DNA from 3 places in the Streptomyces sp. NPDC041124 genome. Region 2 is predicted to be linked to each of the others. Evidence: riboswitches for the same ligand, from Rfam matches in the RefSeq annotation. Region 2 holds a riboswitch; each other region holds the start of a gene.

Region 1 (2,251 bases), on a different contig from region 2:
TCCTCGGGGCCGGCGGCGCCAGCGCTGCCGACGGCACGGCCTGGGACCGGGTCGCCGAGTGCGAAAGCGGCGGCTCCTGGAGCCAGAACACCGGCAACGGTTACTACGGCGGCCTTCAGCTCACCCAGGACGACTGGGAGAAGTACGGCGGCCTGGACTACGCGCCCAGCGCCGACCAGGCCAGCCGCGGCCAGCAGATAGCGGTGGCCGAGAAGATCCTCGCCGACCAGGGCGTCGGCGCGTGGCGCACCTGTGGACTGCTCGGAGGGCTCGGAGGACTCGACCAGGACGCGCCCGCGGCCGACGCCGAGACCGGTACGCCCGGCTCGTCCGCGACGCCCGGATCCGGCGCTCCGTCCGCCTCTCCCTCTCCGTCGGCCACGACCGGCCCGTCGTCCGCCGCGGACGGCGAGAAGGGCGGCCCGGAGGCCTCGGCCGGCGCGTCGGCCGAATCCGGCACGCCCGTCGCACCGGAGGCCGGCGTTGGCGCGGACTCCAGCGCCTCGTCCCCCTCCGCCTCGACGGAACCCGAGCCCGACGAGGCGGACAAGGCGGGGCGAAACGGCGGCTCTTCGGAGGCCGACGCCACCGGGACCGGCCGTCACCGCGGCGCGAACGCCGAGGAGAGCAAGGAGGACTCCTCCTCCGGCTCGTCCGGCCGGCACGCCTCGCGGGGCCTCGACGCCTGGGGCGGCGGCACGTCCGACGACTCCTACACCGTGGAGTCCGGGGACAGCCTCTCGTCCATCTCCGACTCCCTTGCGCTCGACGGCGGATGGCGTGCGCTCTACCTGGTGAACGAGCGGCTCATCGGCGGCGACCCGGACTACATCCTGCCCGGTCAGGAGCTCGAGGTCGGGGACGGAGCGGGCGAAAAGTGACCTGCGAAAACGCCTGACACTGGCGGCAGTTGACGTCATGTTTCGCGCTGAATGTCCGATTTAAAGGCTGTGAGAGATAGGTCTCAGAAGCCGTGATCGTCTTTGATATTCCGCGGATCGCGTGTCTACGGTCGTGATCGCTCGCCATCGCGGGCCCCGGCTGCCGCCACGCCGAATCCTGCCAGTGGCAGCACGGGAACAGTCGTCGCGTCATGCGCCGTAGGCAGGAGCGGGGGACCCAAGGTAGGCGCCGGATCCGGGCAGTTGACGCCGGATACGGCTCGGGGTGAAGCCGCGTCCCGGGAGGGACGCGGCCGGGCAACTCAACCGGCCCGAACCCGACAGCTCACCTCGTAGGCGTCGGTGAGGGGATCCATCCATGCTGTTTTCCGGCAAGGGCAAGCACCGTCGTCCGTCCAAGGCCACCCGCGCCATCGCCGTCGCCGGCGTCGCGTCCGCCGCCGTCGCCGCCCCGCTGATGGCGGCCGGCAACGCCTCCGCCGCCACCGCCTCCGAGTGGGAGGCCGTCGCCCAGTGCGAGTCCGGCGGCAACTGGTCCATCAACACCGGCAACGGCTACTACGGCGGTCTGCAGTTCTCCGCCTCCACCTGGGCCGGCTTCGGCGGCACCAAGTACGCCTCCACCGCCGACCAGGCCACCAAGGCCCAGCAGATCGAGATCGCCGAGAAGGTCCTGGCGGGCCAGGGCAAGGGCGCCTGGCCGGTCTGCGGCAAGGGTCTGTCCAGCGCCGCCTACACCGGCTCCTCCTCGAACGGCTCGGGCTCCTCGCAGAACACCGGCTCCACCGAGACCCGGGACAGCGAGCGGAAGGCCTCCCGCTCCAGCGAGCGTCCGGCCGCCGAGAAGAAGGTGGAGAAGAAGGTCCAGAAGAAGACCGTCACCACCCCGACCGGCAAGAAGGTCGCCAAGGGCGACGGCGAGTACAAGGTCGTCACCGGCGACACCCTCAGCTCGATCGCCGAGGAGCACGACGTCAAGGGCGGCTGGGCCGAGCTCTTCGAGCTCAACGACGACATCGTCGCGGACGCCGACCTCATCTACCCGGGCCAGCAGCTGCACCTGAAGTAGGGCAGCGGCAGGTCCTCCCCGTCCCCACGGGCTCCCCGCCCCGGTGCGTCTTCCCCCGTACGCACCGGGGCGGGGCTTTTTCTCGGGCGCTTTCCGGTCACGATGCGGCGAAGGGTTTTTGTTCCATCTGGAAACAATCTAGGCTCGGTCCTGTCCACGGGACGGTCGACCGCTGGCCGATCCCCCGGAGCCGGTTAGGCTCGGTCCCGCAGGGCCCGCCGTGGCCCCGCTCACCGCGTCACATCCAAGAAGGAGATGCTCACGTGCCGTCCATCGACGT
Region 2 (2,251 bases):
GAGGCCCTTGCTCTGCAGCCACGCCATCGGGTCGATGCCGGTGGAGGAGCCGCCGGTGTGGACCTCCAGGTGGAGGTGGGCGCCGGTGGAGTTGCCGGTGGAGCCGACGCGGCCGATCACGTCGCCGGTGTTGACCTTCTGGCCGACGCTGACGCCGATGGAGGACTGGTGGGCGTACAGGATCTCGGTGCCGTCGTCGAGCGTGAGCACGGTCTTGTAGCCGTAGGAACCGTCCCAGCCGGCGGAGGTGATCGTGCCGGTGTGGACCGCCTTGATCAGGGTGCCGGTGGGGGCCGCGAAGTCGAGGCCGGTGTGCTGGCCGGAGGACCAGTAGGCGCCGGACTGACCGAAGGTCGAGGAGATGGTGTACGAGGAGGTCGGCAGCGTGTACTGCTTGGCCAGCTCGGCGAGGCGCTTGGCCTCGGCGGCCTTCGCGGCTTCCTCCTCGGCCTTCTTCTTGGCGGCCTCGGCCTTGGCCTTGGCCTCCTGCTCCGCCTTGGCGGCGGCCTCGGCGGCCTGCTTCTCGGCGGCGGCGAGGGCTTCGGCGGCGGCCTTGGTCTCGGCCTGGCTCTGCTGCTGCTCGACCTGGGCCATGATCCGCGAGCGGAGCGCCTCACCGGCACCGGCGGTGCCCTCTTCGGTGTCGGCCGCGCTCATGCCGAGGGTGCTGAGCGGAGTGGCCGAGCCCTGGGGCGTTTCCTCGTCGGAGATGAGGGAACCCACGTTGGGGAGGTCGGGCATGGAGATCGACACCGGCGGCTTGCCGGTCTGGGCGGTGGCCATGCCACCGGCGCCGACCGCGGCTATGACGCCGACACCGAGGACGGTGGAACTGCGGGCGAGTCCTCCGCCGCGCTGCTTGGAGACACGGTGCCGGCCCCGGACGGGGCGAATGGACTCCGCGGTGGGGTTCCACTCCTCGAAGGGGCCCTCGTCGGTGCGGTCTCCGCCGTAGGCGAAGGTGTCGCTCGGCATGAACGGGGCCTCGGGGGCAGGCGGGTTGGACGCCACGTGGGCGCGCTCCTTTCCTTCCTTCTCGCCTACCGGGTTAGCTGACGGGTTCGGAGCAGGAAGGTCTCCTACGCGCGTATACGAGCCGTGTCTCCACGGCCGCATCAACGCGATTCACCCCAAGTTGGTGGTTCCCCGGTTCCCTTGCGGGATTCGGCGCGTGCGCACGGAGCCGCCTTCTGTGACGGCTGGGACGACCGCGCTGCGTTATCGAACGTTAATAGACGCGGGGGCCGGATTCCAAGCCGTTCCTCTTGATCATTAACGAATCCCGGGTGGACTTAACTTCCACGAGCGGGCAAAAACGGGCGAGTTGACCGCGCTTCGGATACCGCCCCGCTCCTGACGGTTCGTCAGTCGTCACGCGCTGCGAGACGGTCCGATCACGGTGAGTGAGGGGAGCGGGGAGAGGGACGGACGACGGAAGACACCGAGGGCCGGAACCCTGATCGGATTCCGGCCCTCGGCCTTCAGTAGCGGGGACAGGATTTGAACCTGCGACCTCTGGGTTATGAGCCCAGCGAGCTACCGAGCTGCTCCACCCCGCGTCGTTGAGACCAGTGTACGCCATCGGCGGGACGTGCCGCACACCCGTCACGGACGGCTCGGCGTCACCCTCCGGTCAGGTGCCGGTTCGGCGCCTTGGCGCGCTCCTCGTACGCGGGCAGGACGACGACGGTGGCGCCCCCGTCCTCCAGTACGCCGCTGCCGTCGGCCCCCTCCACGAACGTGTCCGGCTCCCGCCAGGCCGTGACCACCCGCCGCACCCCCGCGGCGAGGATCAGCCGGGCGCACGGCACCGGCCGGGACGCGCGCCGGGCGCAGGGCTCCAGGCTGGAGTACACGGTGGCGCCGGCGAGCCGGGGATCGGCGGGGTCGGTCTTGGCGAGCGCGGCCTCCTCCGCGTGCACCACCGGGTCCGCGCCCTCCCGGGAGTGCCCGCGCGCCAGTTCCGTACCGTCGGCGGCGACCACCACCGCGCCCACGCTGAACGCGGTGCCGGAGGGCGGGCACTCGGCGGCCAGTGCGCAGGCGAGGGCCAGCCAGTGGTGGTCGGCCGCGGAGGACAGCGCGCCGGCGCCGGGCGCGGTGGGCTGGTAGCGCATCAGGACGACGTCGCCGACCGGACGGGTCTCCACCAGCCGCAGCCGGCCGCCCTGGTAGGTGCCGGGCCCGAAGAGGCGGGGGGCGCCCGGGTCGCCGACGAACAGGGGGGCGAGGACCAGCTGGAGTTCGTCGG
Region 3 (2,251 bases), on a different contig from region 2:
GAGCGGGACGTCTCGCTCTACATCAACTCCCCGGGCGGTCCCTTCCACGCCGCCTCGGCGATCCACGACACGCTGCGCTACGTCACCTGCGACGTGGAGACGGTCTGCCTCGGCCGGGCGGAGGGGACCGCCGCGCTGCTGCTGGCCGCCGGCGCTCCGGGCAAGCGGCTGATGCTGCCCGGCTCCCGCCTGGTGCTCCGTCAGCCGGCCGTGATGGAGCCGGTCGAGGGGAGCGCGAGCGATCTGGCGTCCCGGTCCGAGGAGTTGTCCCGGATCCGGGCCCGCACGGAGGAGATGCTCGCGCGGTACACGGGCCGCACCGCGGAACGGGTCCGGGCGGACATGGAGCGGGACCTGGTCCTCGACGCGCAGGCCGCGGTGGACTACGGCCTGGCGGACCGGATCGTGCCCCACCGCGGGGGCGGTCACACGGCCGCCGGCGCGAGGTGAGCCGCGGATGCTGCCCCCCGAACCGCCTCCGCTGCCCGCGCTCACCCGGGCGGAGGCCGAAGTGATCGACCGGTACCTCGAGGTCGTCGACCTGCTGGGCCGGGTCAACCCGGCCCTGAGCGGAGACACCTACCGGGGACTGCGCGCGGCCCAGGCCCTGGTAGGCAAGGCCGTCGCACTCCGCGACGCGCTGACCCTGATGCACCGGCGCGGCGAGACGGAACTGCACTCCGCCACGCTGGCCCGGGCGCTGCGGGTGCTGGACGGAGAGCGGCGCACGGCCCGGGTCACGCTGCCGCCGGATCCGGGGAGTTGACACCTCGGCGGGCGAGCCGGCGGCCGGGCCGCGACACGCCTTCCAACGGACCAAATGGCGTACCCCCATCCGGCGTAGACGAACGTCCTGTTCCGGACCGGTCCAAGTTGCGCTCCCTGCGCGGCCTGAGAGCGGAAGGGGGCATTTCGTCGCTGGTCCGGGGCTCACCGGGGCAGCGGGCGACGGCTCGAACAGTGCGCTGTCCACCCGAACGGATGAGTGGTGAGTAACAACACAAACCCCACGTTCCGTTGTGTTTTCGATCGCGCGATGAGCCAAGATCCGTGACTGACGACAAGACCCCGCCGCCGCGGCGGGGCGATCCGGGCGGACGCCGAGTCCTGCCGCCGCCCGGATGACCGGTCGACAGGAGTGGATCGGCAGGAGTGGAGGACCCAAGCACGACGGGTCGCCGGAACACCGGTTCCGAGCAGCCCTTGGGGTGAAGCCGCACTCGTGCGGCCGGGCCACTTCGCCAGCCCGAATCCGACAGGTCATCCTTCACAGGCGGCTGACGAAGGGTTGCGCATGACTGCGCTCAATCGTGTCCCGTCTCTCATGGCCCGGGCCGGTACGGCCTCGGCCCTCACCCTGGCCGCCGTGGGCGGCTCCATCGTGGTCCCCGGGGGCGCCTCGGAGGCGGCCGCCGCGAGCCACGCCACCAAGGCGCTGAGCATCGCCGCGTCCAAGAAGGGCTCCCCGTACCAGTGGGGCGCCGTCGGACCGAGCCGGTTCGACTGCTCGGGGCTGACGCTGTACTCGTTCAAGAAGGCGGGCAAGAAACTGCCGCGTACGGCCGCCCAGCAGTACAACAACACGCGCCACATCTCCGCCGGCAGCCGCAGGGCCGGAGACCTGGTGTTCTTCCACTCGGGCGGCTACGTCTACCACGTGGGCATCTACGCCGGGAAGGGCAAGATCTGGCACGCTCCGAAGACCGGGGACGTGGTGCGCCTGCAGAAGATCTGGACCCGGAGCGTCTCGTACGGCCGCGTGGGGTGATCCGGCGGGGCGGCGGCGCGCGCGGGGGCGCCGCCGCCCCGCCGGCACACACCGCCGACCCGCCCCGCCGCCCCGCCGGCACGCGCCCCCGCGCCTGCCACCGCCGCGCCTAAACCTCCTGCTGTCCCGCCGCCGTGACCGCTTCGGCAGCCCGGACGGCCCCCGTCCAGGGGAGGTCGACCGCGACCGTCTTGCCGCCCTCCCGCGTGGGGCGGATCCTGAGCCTGCCTCCGTGTTCCGCCGCCAGACAGCGGATGATGACCAGCCCCCGCCCGTTGTCCTGCTGCACCGCGGCGGGCAACCGCTTGGGGAAACGGGGATGGCTGTCCGTCACACCGATGTGCACCCGTTCCTCGCGGACCAGGACCACGTCCACCCTGAACGTGGGTGACCGGCCGAGCGTGTGCTGCACCGCGTTGGTGGCGAGTTCCGACACGATCAGCCGGACGGTGTCGGACAACTCCGCGTCCGCCGGCATGCCCC

The links. Region 2 has a riboswitch for cyclic di-AMP ahead of ACZ6A9_RS08235 (M23 family metallopeptidase). Riboswitches for the same ligand answer to the same signal wherever they lie in the genome.
Region 1: another riboswitch for cyclic di-AMP. It lies ahead of ACZ6A9_RS27045 (transglycosylase family protein); the one in region 2 lies ahead of ACZ6A9_RS08235 (M23 family metallopeptidase).
Region 3: another riboswitch for cyclic di-AMP. It lies ahead of ACZ6A9_RS17840 (C40 family peptidase); the one in region 2 lies ahead of ACZ6A9_RS08235 (M23 family metallopeptidase).

Annotation. Positions count from the first base shown of each region.
Region 1 is NZ_JBVIYR010000011.1:82,536-84,786, reverse strand. Features, by position in the region: gene ACZ6A9_RS27050 (transglycosylase family protein) at 1-881, shown strand, start outside; cyclic di-AMP (ydaO/yuaA leader) riboswitch at 1,087-1,256, shown strand; gene ACZ6A9_RS27045 (transglycosylase family protein) at 1,261-1,971, shown strand; gene eno (phosphopyruvate hydratase) at 2,235-2,251, shown strand, end outside.
Region 2 is NZ_JBVIYR010000003.1:15,090-17,340, forward strand. Features, by position in the region: gene ACZ6A9_RS08235 (M23 family metallopeptidase) at 1-1,011, opposite strand, end outside; cyclic di-AMP (ydaO/yuaA leader) riboswitch at 1,023-1,180, opposite strand; tRNA gene ACZ6A9_RS08240 (tRNA-Met) at 1,486-1,559, opposite strand; gene ACZ6A9_RS08245 (dihydrofolate reductase family protein) at 1,623-2,251, opposite strand, start outside.
Region 3 is NZ_JBVIYR010000006.1:102,126-104,376, reverse strand. Features, by position in the region: gene ACZ6A9_RS17850 (ATP-dependent Clp protease proteolytic subunit) at 1-450, shown strand, start outside; gene ACZ6A9_RS17845 (hypothetical protein) at 458-766, shown strand; cyclic di-AMP (ydaO/yuaA leader) riboswitch at 1,105-1,291, shown strand; gene ACZ6A9_RS17840 (C40 family peptidase) at 1,295-1,768, shown strand; gene ACZ6A9_RS17835 (ATP-binding protein) at 1,878-2,251, opposite strand, start outside.